3 regions of the Telluria sp. PB2R4 genome follow, and region 3 is predicted to be linked to each of the others. Evidence: predicted binding sites of a transcription regulator. Region 3 holds the regulator's gene; each other region holds the start of a gene.
The links. The regulator FNR, encoded in region 3, switches genes on or off when oxygen is low (the NO sensors DNR and NnrR bind a similar motif). The targets are predictions, from matches to a motif close to TTGATNNNNATCAA.
Positions count from the first base shown of each region.

Region 1 (5,906 bases), on a different contig from region 3:
CGACTATGCACGCGCCGCCGGCTATGTGCCGCGGGTTGTCGGCGACGGCCGCGCGGCACTGGACGCGATCCGCGCCGACCCGCCCGCACTGGTCGTGCTCGACCTGATGCTGCCCGGCCTGGACGGCCTGTCGCTGTGCCGCGCGCTGCGCGAGGGTAATGAACCGGGCAGCGCGCTGCCGGTCATCATGGTGACCGCGCGCGTCGAGGAGATCGACCGCCTGCTCGGCCTCGAGGCGGGCGCCGACGACTACCTGTGCAAGCCCTTCAGCCCGCGCGAGCTGATGGCGCGCATCAAGGCGATCCTGCGCCGCTCGGGCCCGGCGCAACCGCCACGCGTGCTGGCGATCGACGAAGCGGCGCGGCACATCACGATCCACGGCCAGGCGCTCGACCTGACGCCGAGCGAATTCGCCATCCTGGCCGCGCTGGCGCGCCGGCCGGGCCAGGTGCTCTCGCGCGCCCAGCTGCTCGATTGCGCCCGCGCCGACAGCCTGGAGGCCACCGACCGCGCCATCGACAGCCACATCAAGAACCTGCGGCGCAAGATCGACGCCGCCGCGCCTGGGCTGGAAGCAATCCGCTCGATTTACGGCCTCGGCTACCGCTGCGACATTTGAAACAGGCAAGGCGACCGCACCATTCGCCCGAGGTTCCATCAAGCCTTTTGCGGCACGTCGTCCTGCGCATTCTTCGCTTCCCTATCGTGGTCGGAATCCGTGCACGAAGCATGGAACAAAACGAAGGGAGGCGAAGATGCGACGCTTTACGCCAGGACGGACTTCCACGGGCATCGGCTTGCTGCTGCTGACAGCGGCAATGTCCGTGTACAGCCAAACCGACAGCGGAGCAGTGGCCGATACGGCAAACGCCGCACCCACACAAGACGCACGTACGGGCGGCGGCCCTGGCGGCCGCGACGTCTACGGCATCGTCAACCTGGTGCCGTTCCGGGCGTCCACGTCACGCTTCAATGCGCGCGGCCAGGCCGCCTTCGACTACGTCGGACTCGACTACGGGCTGCATGTCGGCTTCTTCGACGGCGAGCGCGTCATCGATCCTGTGCCGCCGGCCGCGACGGTGTCGGTGCTCGGCGGGCTCAACGACCGGGGCGAACTTGCCATGCAGGTGCGTTACCTCGACCCCGCACACCCCCTCTCCGACGCATTCCGGGTACTGCGCTGGACGGCCGGGCGCCCTCCGGTCATCCTGCCTGTTCCCTACATCGCCGACGCCGATATTTATATCGGCGCCATCAACAAGCGCGGCGAGATCGTCGGGAACTCCTCCACCTCGCCGGAGGGCGGGAATTACCGGGGAGTACGCTGGACGGCGGGCAACCGCGTGCTTCCTCTTTACGGCCCGGCAGGCTTCGGCGAGGTGTCCGCACCCGACATCAACGACAGCAATGTCAGCGTCGGCTACGGCGTCGCCGCCAACGGCGCTATCCGCGGACTGCGCTGGGATCAGGCCGGCCGGCCGCTGGACCTCGGCACCTTCGGCGCGGCCGGCGCCGCGCCCCGCTACATCAACAACCGCGGCGAGATCGCCGGTACGCTCGACCCGGCGACCGGCAATTTCCAGGCCTTCCTGTGGAGTCCTGGAAGGGGCACGGTGCGGGTCGGGCCGAATACCGTTCTCAGCAAGTTGAACGAGGCCGGCGAACAGGTCGGGCGCTTCCAGCGCCCCAACGGCGAGACCCACGCCTACTATTTTTCCCGGGCACGGGGACTGGTCAACCTGCACCCCCGCCCACTGTTCGCATCCGAGGCCACCGACATCAACGAAAGCGGCATCGTGGTCGGCATGGCGCGGCGCAGTGCGACCGACCCGGGGGTGGCCTACCGCTGGTCGCGGCCGGGCGGCGCAGTCGACCTCAACACCCTCCTGCTCGACCCGCCTTCCGGCCTCGTTGTCGGCGAAGCGCTGGCGATCGCGCCCAACGGCAACATCCTCGCCAACTCCAGTGCCGGCCTGGTACTGCTGGGTGCGCGTGGCAGGGGCGGCGATGCGCCGGTGCTCGGGCCAATCCAGCTATCCCCGACGGAGCTCAACCAACCGGTGACGCTCAGGCTATCCTTCCGCGACCGCAATCCTGGCGACACCCACCACGCTACCATCGACTGGGGCGACGGCAGGGGCCCGCAGCCAGCCGCCGTGCGCGAGTACCGTGGCCGCGGCGAAGTGAGCGCCACCCATACGTTCACCGCGGAAGGCGACTACAACATGGTCGCCCGCGTCACCGACTCGACCGGGCGCGGCACGGTCCAAGTCGTGGCGAGGTTGATCAGGGAATCCGACGGGCCGGGGCTCCCCACAGACGCTGCCGGGGCCCGGTAAACAAACGAACTGTCCGACACCCACCGCCGCAGACGGCTGGGGCTGATTAGCTAGCCGGCCGCGCATTCTCGTCTTGTTCACATGGCCATGCAGGACGACCGGCCCCGGCTGGGAGCGCGTCGGGGGCAAGCCGGACTTGACGGTGGATCCGGGCGCTGAACATGCTCCGATCGCCATGACGCTGCGCGCTGCAGGGCGGGCCCTCCATCATTTCTCCACATTTGGCCTGCAACCTATCTCCATGGCCCGCCGAACGGCGCGGGCCGCAGCCAAAGGAGACCATCATGAACATCAAGAACACGGGCCTGTGCGCGGCCATCGCCCTGCTGGGTTTTGCCGCCGGCAACGCCGAGGCCGGCGTCCAGGTCCGCTACAAATGCGAATCGACGGTGAAGGGCAAATGTCCGCCGCCTCCCGTTCCGCCCACGCCGCCGGCGCCGCCTGCCCCGCCGGCACCGCCGCCGCACCTGTCCGCCGACGGCGTCTCCTACGACGCTCCACCGGCGCCGCCCGCACCACCGGCGCCACCGGCGCCACCGGCCCCGCCGCCGATCCCGGAAGTGCCGGCCGCGGCCCACGCCGCCTGCGCCGGCAAGCCGGACGGCGCCCGCATCACCTATATTCCGGGCAAGGGCGAGACCATGACCGGCGTCTGCGAGCGCGAGGACGGCAAGCCGGTGTTCCAGCTGCGCGAGTATCGGATCCACGATTAGCGCAGCTGCGCTTGCGGCGATGCCGACGCTGTCACTCCCCGCTTCCGCCCACCGCGCCGGTCAATGCCTTGACAGCGATGGCGGCGACAATCGCGGTCAGGGTGACACCACACACACCGATCAGGATGGCGAGCACGCGTGCGAGCAGTGTCTTGGGCGCGAAGTCGCCATAACCGATGGTCAGTCCGGTGACGAAGGAGAAATAAATTGAATCCTGGAGTGACCAGCCTTCGCGCAGGCCGGCGATGGTGCCGAGGCCGACGATCATGATGAGCAGGCCCGACAGGATGGGCCATACCACCCGCAGGCCAGCGAACAGGCCTTGCAAGAAACGTCGTTGCTCACTGTGTCGACGCATGTGCTCTCTCGGCTGGCCGCCTCGGGCTTGTCTCGAACGGTGAAGTCTACCGCGATGGATGCGCCTGTCCGAGGGCGCACCGTCGGGGGCTTGATGCTCGTCAGGCCCCCAATCGCGTGAGTCGGATGTTGGCTTGCGACCAGCGTGTACGGGTGCGCAGTGCACTGAGCCGTGTTCCAGTTGCGGGCTGCCAGCGCAAGATACGGCTCGACTCCGCCATCTAGATCATTTATTCTAGGTCCATGAGCACACCCGACGTTCCCGCCAAGCCGACCCCATCCGAACTGGAAATGCTGCGCCTGCTGTGGCAGCTCGGCCCCGCCACCGCACGCCAGGTGCACGCGGCGGCGGTCGAGACGCGCCCCGACATGCCCTATGCCAACGTGCTGCGCCTGCTGCAGATGATGCATGCGAAAGGCCTGCTCACCCGCGACGAAAGCGCACGCGCCCACGTGTACGCGCCAGCCCAGCCGCAGGACACCCACCAGGCCGGCCTCATCAAGGATTTGATCCACAAGGCTTTCTCCGGTTCCGGCAAGGAACTGGTGCTGGCCGCGCTGCGCGGCCACGTCAGCAAGAAGGAACGCGAGGAAATCCAGCGGATCCTGAGCCGGGACGATTGAACATGCCGCTTGCGCGTCCTGTCCCGCCCGTGCAGCCGGACCTGGAAGACTGCTGCCGCAGCGGCTGCACGCCCTGCGTGTTCGACCTGTACGAAGAAGCGCTCGAACGCTACGAGCGCGAACTGGCCGCATGGGAAGCCGCCCACCCTCCAATGCCGCCGCCTCCGCATTGCGCTGTCCTGCAGGGCACGCTTGAATCCGAAAGCTTGCCGTTTTGATTAGAATGAACTCATCGGCTCTGTCCATGTGGAGGGGATATGTTCGACTTGGATCTTCCCTGGTGGGAATTCGTCGTACGCGGGCTTGCCGTGTATCTCCTGCTACTGGTCATGGTGCGCCTGTCCGGCAAGCGGACGGTGGGCCAGTTCACGCCCTTTGACCTGCTGGTCGTCATGCTGCTGTCGGAAGCGGTATCGAGTTCGCTGAGCGGCGGCGACGACTCCCTGCTGGGCGGGCTGATCGCGGCAGCCACGCTGGTCGCCATCAATTCCCTGGTGGCCCTGGGCAGTTCGCGCAGCCAGCGGTTCGAAAAAATCGTGGACGGCAGCGCCGTGCTGATCGGCCGCGATGGCGTGTTTTTCGACAAGGTCGTGCGCAACTGCCGGCTGTCCCAATCCGACCTCGAGGAATCCCTGCGCGAGCACGACTGCCCACGCTCGGAAATGAAGTGCGCTTTCCTGGAGGCCGACGGCGAGATCACCATCCTGCGCAACCCGCAGTAAGCCAGTCCGTCATTATCTTTCTTTTACACCTATACCCACGGTACTTTTATCCCTCGTACGGTGTGGGCCATGCAGAATTTGTTGGGTTACTTTTTTCAGCAGCACACCCGCCGGGTGTGCTGTCCGGATTCTTTCCTAATCAGGAGGACTGCCATGAAAAAAGTACTGACCGCGCTTGCGCTGGCTGCTGCAACAGCGGCGCTCGCCCCCGCGGCCCAGGGTGCCGACATCTATCGCGCCGTGTCCAGCGGCCCGGCCGAGTCGCCGCCCAATGGGTCGCCCGGGTCGAGCGTCGCCACCGTGGAGGTCGATGGAACGCTGCTGCGGGCCGAGGTGCCTTTCCGCGACCTGGTCGGCAGCACGACCGCGGCCCACATCCACTGCTGCACCACCGAGGCCTTCACCGGCGTCGCGCCGGTTGCGGTGCCGCTCGTCGAATTCCCGACCGGCGTCACGGCAGGCGAATACCGCTATACATTCGACGCGACCGACGCCGCCATCTATGATCCGGCCTTCCTGGCCTCGTTCGGCGGCACCGCGGCCTCCGCGGCCACGGGGCTGCTCGAGGCGATGGCCGCCAACCAGGCCTACATCAACATCCACACCACCCAGTACCCGGGCGGCGAGATCCGCGGCTTCGTCGTGGCCGCGCCGATTCCGGAACCGGCGACCTGGGGAATGCTGGGTGTTGGCCTGGCCGGACTGGCGCTGATGGCACGGCGCCGGCCCGGCATGGTCAAGTAAGGTCCGGGGGAAGTCCGGCCCCCTCGCGGCTGGCCAGCAACCGGCTCCAGGCCGGTATCGCCGCCTGCCAGAAGGCGTGCAGCGATGCCGGCCGGTCGAGCCGCAAGCCGAGGAAGCGCGCGGCCTGCAGCAGCGCTTCCACCGCAGCGGTTTCGTCGCCCGGCGCCACCGCCAGCGCGCCGGTCTGCTTCGACAGTTTTTCGCCGTTCTCGTTGCGCACCACGGGCACGTGCAGGTAGCGCGGCGTCGGCACCCCGAGCACGCGCTGCAGGAAGACCTGGCGCGGCGTGGAGTCGAGCAAATCGGCACCGCGCACCACATCGGTGACGCCCTGCTCGGCGTCATCCACCACCACCGCCAGCTGGTAGGCCCAGAAGCCGTCGGCGCGCTTCAGGACGAAGTCGCCC
Region 1 covers NZ_JCASIC010000004.1:289,213-295,118, reverse strand. Annotated here, with positions in the region: gene AC56LU_RS09740 (response regulator) at 1-619, shown strand, start outside; gene AC56LU_RS09735 (hypothetical protein) at 756-2,339, shown strand; gene AC56LU_RS09730 (hypothetical protein) at 2,624-3,052, shown strand; gene AC56LU_RS09725 (potassium channel family protein) at 3,084-3,410, opposite strand; gene AC56LU_RS09720 (BlaI/MecI/CopY family transcriptional regulator) at 3,653-4,033, shown strand; gene AC56LU_RS09715 (oxidoreductase-like domain-containing protein) at 4,036-4,251, shown strand; gene AC56LU_RS09710 (DUF421 domain-containing protein) at 4,291-4,755, shown strand; gene AC56LU_RS09705 (CHRD domain-containing protein) at 4,909-5,499, shown strand; gene gluQRS (tRNA glutamyl-Q(34) synthetase GluQRS) at 5,492-5,906, opposite strand, start outside.
Region 1: a site for FNR is predicted at 3,501-3,514, ahead of AC56LU_RS09725 (potassium channel family protein). Genes of this name have one in related genera too.

Region 2 (5,906 bases), on a different contig from region 3:
TGATGGCGATGACGGCAAGGGAGGTCGCCACCGCCGATTTCACTGTCAGGTCGGTGTAGCGTTGCAGGGCCGGCACCATCACGAAGCCGCCGCCGACGCCAAGCAGCCCGGAAAGAAGGCCCGCCAGGGCGCCTGACAGGCCGAGCGCCCGCATGCATGGGCGGGTCCAGACAAAGCGGCCGGTCTGTTCCCCACGTACGCAGACAAGCTTGTCGGGTACGTGGGCGGCTGCCGGCCCGGCAGCCTGGCGCCAGGTCTTGATGGCCACGTACAGCAGTGTCATGGAGAACAGCAGGCTCAGCCAGCGGCCATCGACCAGGCGCGCTGCCCAGAGGCCGGCCGGCGAGAGCAGCATGCCAGTCGCCGCGATCAGCAGCGCGGCCCGGTAGCGCACCTGCCCGTCGCGCAAGCCGAGGATCGCCCCCAAGGCTGCCGCCATCCCTACCGCCAGCAGGCCGACCGGCGCAGCCTCGGCAACGCCGATTCCGGTACCAAATACCAGCAGGGGAACGGCAAGGATGCCGCCGCCGGCCCCGGTCAGTGCCAGAATCAGCCCGACGACGAGACCGAGCAGGGTGGCCGTCAGCATGGCGAACCGCTGTGCCGAGTCACGGCGAGGACGATGTCAGGCTGGGTCGCACAGGCAGCCACGGCTCAAGCATTCCGAAGCGAGCGCGCACGATTCCATTCGAGCAGCTCGAACAGGCTCATGCCGGCCACCATGGCCAATGCAAAGATCCAGGGCTTGGCGCCGCCGGTGGCCAGCGAGGCCAGCGCCGGACCAGGGCAGTAGCCCGCCAGGCCCCAGCCGGCACCGAAGGCCAGCGAGCCGAGCACCAGGCGGCGGTCGATCCGGGTTGCGGTCGGCAGGCGCATGGCTTCCCCCAGCAGCGAGCGCTCGCGCCTGGCGGCAAAGCGGAATGCCACCAGGCCGACCAGGATCGCACCGCCCATGACGAAGGCCAGCGACGGGTCCCAGTTGCCGGCCAGGTCGAGGAAGCCGATGACTTTCGCCGGATCGGTCATGCCGGAGACAATCAGTCCGATGCCGAAAACCAGTCCCACAATCAGTGCCATCAGGATGTTCATATCGATGTCCTTGTCAAGCGAAGAGGTGACGCATCACGAAAACGGTGGCGAAGCCAGCGAGCATGAATGCCGCAGTGGCGGCCAGGGAGCGCGGCGATCGCCGTGACAGGCCACATACGCCATGCCCGCTGGTACAGCCGGCGCCATAACGGGTGCCCAGGCCCACCAGCAGTCCGGCGACGATCAAGGTCCCATCGTCGGCGGCAATGGTGGCAGTGGGGAGCGCCGCGAACATGGCGTAGGCGAGCGGGGCGCCAACCAGCCCCAGCAGGAATGCCAGGCGCCAGGCGATGTCGCCGCGGGCAGGGCGCAACAGGCCGCCAAGAATGCCGCTGATGCCGGCGATTCGGCCGTTGAACAGCACGAATGCAGCCGCGGCGGTGCCGATGATCAGTCCGCCTGCGAGCGAGGTCCAGGGTGTGAAGTTGATCCAGTCGATATTCATGTGCTGACTCCTTGGGTGGGCAGGCAGAACTGCTGGTACAGGACCTGCATGACCGCCAGCGCTTCATTGCTGTCGATGCGGTAGAAGATCTGTTTCCCCTCGCGGCGCGTACTGACCAGCTTTTCCTCGCGCAGTACGCCGAGTTGCTGGGACAGCGTCGGCTGGGCGATCCCCAGCAAGGCCTCCAGGTCGCTGACGCAATATTCATCTTGGGTCAGCTGGCACAGCAGCATCAGCCGGTCCGGGTTGCCCAGTACCTTGAGCAGTGCGCACGCCTGTCCCGCTGCAGCCCGCATGTCGTGCAAATTGAGTTGTTGTGTGTCCGGCATGGTCCACCTTTCTAATCTATTGGAATACATTATATCGACAGACAATCTATTTTTCAATATACTGTTGTTTTTAATCGATGCACAGGAGAACAGCGTGAGCATTCGTTACCTCAGCAAGAACTATGCGGTGGGACCACAGATCAGTCCGGCAGATGTCGCCCAGTTGAAGGAGCAGGGATTCGCAACATTGGTCTGCAATCGACCCGACGGCGAGGGCAGTAACCAGACAGCGTTCAAGGAGATCGCCGCCGAAGCGCACAGGCACGGAATCCAGGCGCTGCATCTCCCGGTGATACCGGGCAAGATCACGCCCGCTGACCGCGACGCCTTTGCCGCGCTGTACGCAGCGGCGCCCAAGCCCGTGTTCGGATTCTGCCGCACCGGCATGCGCGCCGAGACACTCTGGAGCGATACGCGGGATCGCTTGCAAGACGATGCAGGGCCTGCCGGCTAGACCTTTTGATGAGGGCAACGCGCGCCGGAAACCTCGGCGGCGACGTATACTGCGCTCACGAACACGCCCGTCTTCCAGAGGAGAAGCCGCATGGTTTTCCGCCAGCTTTTCGAGCCTTTGTCCAGCACCTACACCTATCTGATCGGCTGTCCGGAAACCGGGCAAGCGGTATTGATCGACCCGGTCATCGTCACGCTTGATCGTGACTTGGAAGAGGTCCGGCGGCTCGGATTGACGCTTGCATACAGCATCGATACGCACGTCCACGCCGATCACATCACGGCTGCCCTGGAACTGAAGAAAAAGGTGGGGAGCGCGATTGCTGCGCCCGCAGCCGAACGCGTTTCCTGTGCCGACGTTCAATTGGAGGAGGGGAGGCCATTCAGCGTGGGGGCGATGGACTTCCAGCCGCTTCACACGCCGGGCCATACGGCGGGCCATTTCGCCTACGTGCTGGGAGATCGCGTGTTCACGGGTGACGCATTACTGATTGAGGGGTGCGGGCGAACCGACTTCCAGCAGGGCGACGCGGATGCGCTGTATCACAGCGTGCGGGGCAAGCTGTTTACGCTGCCCGATGACACCCTGGTCTACCCCGCCCATGACTATCAGGACCGGTGGGTATCCTCCGTCATGCAGGAGAAAAAGCGCAATCCTCGTCTTGGGGGCGAGCGCACTGTCGAGGAGTTCCGGGAAATCATGGCTGGCCTCAATCTGCCATATCCCAAGTTCATCGACTATGCGGTACCGGGCAACCAGCAATGCGGGGTGTGCCCGGCTGACTTGCCTGCGAACCTGGGCAAATATTGCCGGCAGATGACCGAGAGTCCCCAGGGATAGATTGTGTCCGCGGGCGCGTGCCGCATGACTCAGTGCGCGACAAGCAGCGGAATCGCAGTGCGTTCCAGCAGCTCGCGCGTGACGCCCCCGAGCACCCATTCGCGGTAGCGGGTGTGTCCAAAGGCACCCGTCACGAGCAGGCCGGCGCCGCTATCGCGGGCCATTGCCATCAACGCCTCGCCTTCGCTCGAGGCAGTGCGCTCGAGGAGCACCTCGACACGTACGCCGTGTCGCGCCAGATAGAGCGCCATGTCGGCGCCGGGCTGCTCGCCGTGCAGCCCGGAGTGCTGGTCGGGATTGATCACGGCAAGCTGGACATTCGACGCCCGCTGCAGCAAGGGCAGCGCAGCGGAGATGGCGCGCAGGGCCTGCTTGCCGCCATCCCAGCCGACCACCGCGGTGCCCGGGATCACGCCGTTGGCATAGCCAGGAGGCACGACCAATACAGGACGGGCGCCGTGCAGTGCGACGTACTCAGGCAGGTGCGCGACGCGTCCGGGCGTGGCGGGTACGGTAATGCCGGCCTGGTCCTGGCCAAGCACGACCAGGTCGGCGTAGCGCGATTCCAGCAGCAGGGCATAAGCAGTGTCGTCGTCGGTTGCGCGCCCCTCGAACGATTCGAGCCCAAGGCGGACGGCTTCGCGCCTGAACACAAGGAGCCGCTCCTCGGCGGCATCGCGCAGGGCCTGGAAGTCGGATGCGGGGAGGGGGACCGGTGCACCGAAGGAAGCGGTCAGCACAGCATAGTCGAGCCAGCTAATGCCGGTCGCAGTCACGCCGACCAGGTGGGCGCCGTGGTCGTTTGCAAGCAGTGCGGCAGCGCGCAGGCGGCTGTCCTGTCCTGCTGCGCCATCGATATGCACGACAATCGTTTTATACATGTCAACTCCCTCAAGGAATCACTCGGCGCGCAAGGGCTGGAAATTGACATAACAATATCCGCTTGCTCTCCAAGGTGGCTTTGACGCAAATCAAAATAGCATCAGATGAATGTGGTAATGCCCGTCCATCAGCTGTGCTGTGGGACCGGACCGAGCTGCCGCCGCGCCATCCCCTTCATTGAGCGACCAGCGGTTTGTCGGCTGAAGCCGTCAACAGCGCTCGCAAGCGGCCGCGGTCGAGCAGCTCGATTTCGCGCTTGTCGAGGGCGATCCACCCCGCGTCGCGAAAGCGCCCAAGCAGGCGGCTGATGCTCTCGATCGTCAATCCGAGATAGTCGCCGATGTCGGCGCGCGACATGCGGAGAATGAAGCGGCGCCCCGAAAAACCGCGCTCGGCATACCGCGCGGACAAGTCCAGCAGCAGGCTGGCGAGACGCTCTGCCCCATTCATGTTCGCATACAGGATGAGCGATTGTTCGCGCGCGATCTCGTGGCTCAGCGCGCAGTGGAAGCGGTGCATGAGGGATGGCGAATCGTGCATTGCTTGCTGGAACCTTGCGTAGGGGATCTCACAGACTTCGCTGTCGTCCAGCGCCACAGTGGTGCAGGCGTGACGTCCCGTGTGAATCGCATCGAGGCCCATCAGGTCACCTGCCATATAGAACGCGGTCACGTGCGGGAGCCCATGATGGTCGGGACGCGACGATTTCAGGTGGCCGAAACGGACCGTGTAGATCATGGCGAAGGACTGGTCTGTGCGGTACAGGATGTCGTCGCGCTGGAGGCGCCGCCGGTAACCGATCAGGCCGCCAAGAAGCGAGAGATCCTGAGCGCTGGCGCCCGAAGGTCGGCACAAGTCGCGGGCAACGCAGCGGGGGCAGCCTGTCAGTATTGGAACCGGCACATGGATACCGTGTTGGAGCGACAACGCGTTCATACGTCCTCCCTGGCCTGTGGAAGGCCGCTTGGATAGTATCCGGCAAGCGCGCGGATTGGGCAAGGATGCCGAACGAAATTGAGCCGCGCGAACGCGCACGTGCAGGCCGGTTCGTTCGGGTGTGGAGGGCGTTAGCTCGGATCAATTTGATTTTAGTCAAACGCAATGGATAAGCATGCGCACAAACTTCGAGTAATGTTAAAGAGGGCGACTCGATGACTTCGTTTCTACTGCGCAAGCAGCATCCACACGCCACGATCCGGGCAATGGCGCATGCGCGTCAGCGCTTGCTCGTCCATGTCAACAAGGTCGCGGACGTATCGGACGAATGTTTTTGCCACGCCTTCGTTGGCCTGATTGCCGCTGTCGAAAGTGCTTTCTGCCAGGAGGAAATTCTCATGGAGGCAGCAGCGTATCCGGGCCTGCACGAACAGCGGCAGGACAACGCGCTGCTCCTGCAGGCCCTGCATCGCGCTGCGGTACAAGTGGAGGCCGGGGATATTGCGCTGGGACGCGAGGTGACGGCGGCATTGCCGGGCCTGTTGTCCTTGCATCGCTTGAGTGCGCTCCGCTTGCTCCGCCATGACGTGCGCGGCCAACGGGCGGGAGTGGTCCTCCGCAATGGCCGTCTCAGGATATACACGGGCTCCCGGCGCCGGACAGGGGAGGTTGCACGATGAGCTACCGGACCGTTCTGGTACATGCGGACCTGTCGCGCCATGCGCCGAAGCGCATTCGGGTCGCCTCGCAACTCGCCCGCGTGCACGACGCGCACCTGATCGGTGTCGCCGTCACGGGGGTGTCGCGCGAGGTCTTCCCGCACGGCTATCAGGCCGCGCCAGGCAGTCTGGAGGCCAGCTACTTCGATCCTCTCAGGGACAGCGCGGCGCGGGCGCTCGAACAGTTCGGCAGGATCGCGGAGGAAACAGGG
Region 2 covers NZ_JCASIC010000021.1:45,327-51,232, reverse strand. Annotated here, with positions in the region: gene AC56LU_RS23595 (sulfite exporter TauE/SafE family protein) at 1-589, opposite strand, end outside; gene AC56LU_RS23590 (YeeE/YedE family protein) at 655-1,089, opposite strand; gene AC56LU_RS23585 (YeeE/YedE family protein) at 1,103-1,534, opposite strand; gene AC56LU_RS23580 (metalloregulator ArsR/SmtB family transcription factor) at 1,531-1,863, opposite strand; gene AC56LU_RS23575 (protein tyrosine phosphatase family protein) at 1,958-2,317, shown strand; gene AC56LU_RS23570 (MBL fold metallo-hydrolase) at 2,408-3,157, shown strand; gene AC56LU_RS23565 (universal stress protein) at 3,187-4,038, opposite strand; gene AC56LU_RS23560 (helix-turn-helix domain-containing protein) at 4,214-4,975, opposite strand; gene AC56LU_RS23555 (hypothetical protein) at 5,203-5,559, opposite strand; gene AC56LU_RS23550 (universal stress protein) at 5,652-5,906, shown strand, end outside.
Region 2: a site for FNR is predicted at 4,119-4,132, ahead of AC56LU_RS23565 (universal stress protein). Genes of this name have one in related genera too.

Region 3 (5,906 bases):
CCAGGACCCGGCGGAGCGCGCGGATTCCTCGGACACCAAGGGCCCCTGGGCCATTGCCGAAGCCACCGTCGGCAAGGACGGGCTGCAGCCCGCCCTGCAAGGAACCGGCTTCACTTACCGCCACGACTGGGGAGCGCGCCGCGGCCAATGGATCCTGCGGCTCAACTGGGATGTCATCCAGCCCGGCTCGCAGGTGTTCGTGGCGGTGGGCGAAGGCGTGCCGGGCGGACCGAACGCCGGCAAGTTCATCGGCGCAGCCCGCTACACCCTGCACAACGTCGCCTCGCGCTGGAACGGCGTCGACATCTGGGTCAACATCGAGTGGAGCGCGGACATCTCGCTCTACGTCGACTACCTGATCGTCAACCCGCCCGTGGCGCCACCCGGCCTGCGCACGGTGTCGGTCGCGGTGCACCGCCACAGCAGCGTGGCCCTGAGCGAGGCCGAGGCCGACCGGATCCTGGCCGACATGGGCACGATCCTGCAGAACGACGACACCGGGCCGGATGTCGCCACCCCGGTCCGCTTCGTGCGCAACGGCGCGGTACGGCTGCTCCCAAGCAACGTCCCCGGCACGATCCAGACGGCGGCCGACCTGACGGCGCTGCTGAACGCGGGCAGCGGGGTCAAGGTCGTGCAGGCGATCCGCTGGTGCGGCGGCCCCGGCGACAGCATCATCGGCTGCGCCCCGGTCGGCAGCACCATCGTCAACGTGGCGGCGGTGCGCTTCACCGCCAACCAGGAAGGCTTGATCTGGGTGCACGAGTACGGCCACAACTGCGGCCTCGGCCATCGAACCGACGACCTGCGCGCGGTCATGTACCCGTCGGTCGGCACCGACCACGACGTGGTCAACGCCGGGGAGTCGGCGGCCTTCCTGGCCGGCCCGCTCGCCATCACCGGCGAGGTGATGCCCGCCGGCGGCTGCTCCTGCGGCGTGGGCGGCATCCCGCTGCCTGCCGACGTGCGCGACTTCGTCTCCCAGCACTGGGTCGAAGGCGTGCCCGACGAGCTGGCCTCGCAGTACACGGAGAAGGACGCCCGCCTGCTGCTCGACTGGCTGGTGAACGAGCCCGGGAAGCACGAGGAGTTCCTGGTGCAGGTCGTGGCCACCCTCGGCTACATCGGCAGCGCGATCGCGGTCCAGCCGCTGATCGACTTCGTCGAGAAGCCGCTTGCCGGCCGTGCGGTGTTCAATGCCAAGAACACCGCGCTGCTGCGCCTGGGCGACCTGGCCAACCAGTCGGGCAGCCAGGCCGCGCTGGACTTCCTGGCAAAGGTGGCGGGCGACAGGGACGTGGCGCGTGCGCTGGCGGCGCCCCAGGCCCCCGCCGAGGCAGCCATGGCGGCCAACGCCGGCCAGGGCGTGGTGGCGCCAGGCCTCGACACCCTGGCAGCCGAGCTGGCGGTGTCGGCCACCTTCGGCCTGGCGCTGGCCGGCACGGCGCAGTCGCTGCAGGCCGTCGAGGCCCTGAAGGCGGATGGTGACGCGTTCGCGACCGTGAAGGCGGCGGCGCTGGAGGCGGCGCAGATCGCCGCGACCGTGCAGGCCAAGGGCCGGCAGGAGTACTACCGGAAGAAGGCGGAACACCGGCATCACCTGTAACCGCCCTGTGTTGGGTGGACGGCGATGCCGCCCACGCGTTCAGATCGTCCTGGAATGGATGTAGCGTCTATTCACGGGAATATTGAACGCGTGGGCGTACGTAATTCCGGGCATTGCCCGCAATTACCCCGCCCACCCTACTTATCTCTGGGAAATGAACGCCGCGGACCCGGCCTGTGTCTATAATGGCTGCGTCCGCATTTTCTTCTCACGCCATGAACCAACCCATGTCGCTCCCTGGCACAGCGCCGGTCAGCATCCAGGCCCTCAAGACCAGCTGCGGCGCCTGCAGCATGCACCAGCTGTGCCTGCCGATGGGGCTGGAAGACGCCGACATCAACCGCCTCGACCAAATCATCGGACGGCGCCGCCGCCTCGCACGCGACGAGCGCCTGTATGCGATGGGCGAACCCTTCCGCAACCTGTACGCGGTGCGCTTCGGCCATTTCAAGACCTACCAGGTGAACGCCGCCGGCGAAGCCCAGATCACCGGTTTCCAGATGGCCGGCGAACTGCTGGGCATGGACGCGATCAGCGGCACCCACCACTGCGACGCCGTGGCGCTCGAGGACAGCGAAGTCTGCGAGATTCCGTTCTCGCGCCTGGAAGAGCTGTTCGGCCAGGTCCCGGCCCTGCTGCGCCACTTCCACCGCATCATGAGCCAGGAAATCACGCGCGAACAGAACGTAATGCTTCTGCTCGGCAATATGCGGGCGGAGCAGCGTTTCGCCGTCTTCCTGGTGAACCTGTCGGCGCGCTACGCGGCGCGCGGCTACTCGCCGAACAGCTTCCAGCTGCGCATGTCGCGCGAGGACATCGGCAACTACCTCGGACTCACCATCGAAAGCATCAGCCGCCTGCTGTCGCGCTTCAAGAAACAGGGCTGGCTGCAGGTCGACAAGCGCGAAGTCACCCTGCTCGACCCGGTCAAGCTCAAGGCGCTGGCTGCCGGCACCGACGTTTGCAGCCCGATGGGCTGAACCTGGGGCGTCGCCAGGACGGCTCGTCGCGCTCCGTGCCGCCGTCCTGGCGTCGGGACTGCTGCGGGCGGACGTATTTTCCGGCGCCGGCGCCCACCGTGCGTGCTCAGATCTCGATCACCAGCTCCGGACGGAAGGCCTCCTGCTCGCCCTTGCTCAGGTAACCGAGCGGATTGGCCACCACGCGGCAGGACCAGGGCCGGCCCGCTTCGACGCCGCTGGTGATGTAGTCGTTCGCGCAGTGCAGGTGGCCGTGGATCCACAGGTCGGCCTGGGGAAACAGCGCGTCGAGCGCATTGCAGAAGCCCGCCGTGCCGGGGGTCAGGCCATAGCGCGGGTCGGCGCTGAGCAGGCTGGGGGCGAAGTGGGTCACCACCACCGTGCGGCCCTCGAAAGGCGCCGCCAGCGCGCCGCGCAGCCACGCCTGGCAGTCCAGCGACATCGCGCGGATGCCCTCGGCCAGCACCTTTTCGCCGTTCTTCAGGGTCGTGTTCTTCGACAGGTAGTAGTTGGCCGCGCGGAAGGCCTTGTCGCGGCGCTGCAGCTGCTTGGTCAGGTCCTGCTCCTGCAGCGCCAGCGCGTCGAAATCGCTCCACAGGGTAGTGCCGATGAAGCGCACCGCTCCGATCATCAAGGTCTCGCGGTCCAGCCATTCGATGCCGAGGCGTGCGCAGGTGGCGCGCAGGCGCGCGTAGGCCTCCTCGAATTCGAGGCCGTCGAATTCGTGGTTGCCGGGGATGTAGAGCACCCGCGCTTGCGAAGCGCCGGGCCGCAGCGGAGAGGACCTCGGCGAAAAACGCCCGAGGCCGAAATCGGTATCCGTCAGGCGCGAGCCGGACTGGTAGGAACCGATGTCGCCCGCCAGGATGATCACGTCGGTATCGGCGCGGATCTGCGGAATGAAGCCCGCGTAACGTTCGAGATGGAGGTCGGAGAAAAGCTGGATGCGCATGGTCGGCGCAGTATAGCGGCTTTTTCGCCGCGCCCTGCGCCGGCGACTGCAGCGGCCGTCAGAAGCTGATGCGCACGTACGGCGCGCTCTGCTTCGCCTCGCCGTGGTAGACCGCTTCGATATTATTCCCGTCCGGGTCGAGCACGAAGGCGCCGTAATAGCCCGGGTGGTAGGCGCGCTCGCCCGGCCGGCCGTTGTCCCTGCCGCCGGCGGCCAGCGCCGCAAAGTAGAAGGCATTGACCATCTTGCGGTCGCGTGCCTGGAAGGCCAGGTGGTGGCGTCCCGTCAGCACGCCTTGCGCGGCTTGGCTGGCGCGGCTGGAGACGAACAGTTCGTCGGCCCAGAAGTAATCGTCGCCGGCGCCGCCGAGCGGAATGCCCAGCGCCTCGAACACGGCGCCGTAGAACCTGCGGGAGGCAGGCAGGTCGCGCACCACCAATTGAATGTGGTCGATGAGCCGCCCGCGGTAGATTTCTTGTGTTTCCATGCTGTGCTCCTGTGGAAGAAGGTCATGAAATACAGCTGCGCGCGAGCAGTGTAGGAGCAAATGCGCCCCCGGGCAACCGGCGCGGCGGCATCGCGATGCAAATCGATGCCGCCGTCCTGAGGCTCAGGCCTGCTTCAGCTTCGCGATCCAGCCATCCACCAGCTCGCCCAGCACGTCGAGCGGCACCGAGCCCGCGCCCAGCACCAGGTCGTGGAAGCCGGCGAGCGAGAACTTGTCCCCCAATTCCTTCCTGGCCTTCTCGCGCAGCTCGATCATCCGCAGCATGCCGATCATGTAGGCGTTGGCCTGGCCCGGCCAGGCGACGTAGCGCTCGACTTCCTGCGCGCCGATGCCGTAGTCGATCGCCTGCTGGCGGGTCCAGCCTTTCGAATGCAGGCCGGTATCGACCACCAGGCGGCGGGCACGGAACAGTTCCGAACCGAGTGCCCCCAGCAGGCCGGGCACGTCGCCCTCGTACCAGCCCTGCTCCACCGCCAGGCGCTCGGTGTACAGCGCCCAGCCTTCGGAGTGGGCGCTGCCGCCGCTGAAGATGCGCTGGCTGCGGTATTTCGGAATGCCGGTCAGCTCCTGCTGGATCGCCAGCTGGAAGTGGTGGCCCGGCACCGCCTCGTGGTAAGCGAGGCTGCGCATGCGGATCATGTCGAAGCTCGGGCCGCGCAGCGGCACCCAGAAGATCCCCGGGCGGGTGCCGTCCGGCGCCGGCAGCGAATAGTGCGCGGCGGCCGAGGGTTCGGTCAGCGGCGGCTCGCGGCGCACTTCGACCGGGGCGCGCGGCTTCAGGTTGAACAGCGGCGCGCTCCTGCGCTCGGCGTCCTTCACCATCTCGACGTAGCTGGCGATGATCGCCGGGCGCGGGTCGCCCTCGCCTTTCGGCTGGAAGCGCGCATCGAGCTGCTTCATGCGGGCTTCGATACCGCCCTCGGCAAGGCCCAGCGATGCTAGGAGCCGGTCCATCTCGCCTTCGATGCGCGCGACTTCGCGCAGGCCGATCTCGTGGATCTCGTTCGGGGTGAGCTTGGTGCTGGTGAAGTTCTCGACCGCGCGCGCATAGGCCGCGCTGCCGTTCGGCAGGCGCGAGATGCCGGCCACGTCGCCGGTGCGCGGGTGGATGTCGGCCATGAAGGCCTGCACCCGCTGGTAGGCCGGCTTGATGCGCTCCTCGACGATGCGGGCGGCGCGCGCCAGCGCGGCCTTGCGCGCGTCCGGCGTGAGGCCTGCCATCTTCTCGGTGCGCTGGGCCAGCGAGGTGACCAGCACGTTCTCGCTCGGCGCCGGCTTGAGGAAGCTGTCGACCTGGAATTGGGCGCGCTCGAGGATGAAGCGCGGCGGAATCAGGGAGCGCGATGCGGCATCGCGGGCGCGCGCCAGCGCTTCGTCCATGCGGGTGCCGACCTGCTCCAGGCGCGCCAGGTAGCTGTCGACATCCGCCGGATTGCGCAGCGGGTGGGTGGTGGTCATGAAATTGACCAGGCCGACCTGCACACCACTGAACTGCGAGAAGATGAAGGAATGGTCCTCGAACGGCTCGTTGGCGACCGCGTTCTGCAGCGTCCAGCGCATGACGGCGGCCGAGGTACGCTGGCCCTGGTCGAGCGGGCCGGCCATCCACTTGTCCAGGCGCGCCAGGCCGCTGCGGGCCAGGGCCTGCACCTTCTGGCGGTGGGCCTTCGTCAGCGGGGTCAGCTCGCGGTCCAGTTTCGCCTGTTCCGCGCCGCTGAAGTACTGGGTCGACGTCGCGCCCTGCGGATTCGCGCGGACCCAGTCCTCGGCGAACTTCTCGGCCCAGGTATCGAAGGCCTTGTTCGGCTTGGCGGCGGCGGCTTGCGCCACAGGTGCCGCCTGCGCCGCAGCCGGCAGGGT
Region 3 covers NZ_JCASIC010000011.1:191,630-197,535, reverse strand. Annotated here, with positions in the region: gene AC56LU_RS18295 (hypothetical protein) at 1-1,606, shown strand, start outside; gene fnr (fumarate/nitrate reduction transcriptional regulator Fnr) at 1,834-2,586, shown strand; gene AC56LU_RS18285 (metallophosphoesterase) at 2,693-3,538, opposite strand; gene AC56LU_RS18280 (VOC family protein) at 3,597-4,025, opposite strand; gene AC56LU_RS18275 (DUF885 domain-containing protein) at 4,149-5,906, opposite strand, start outside.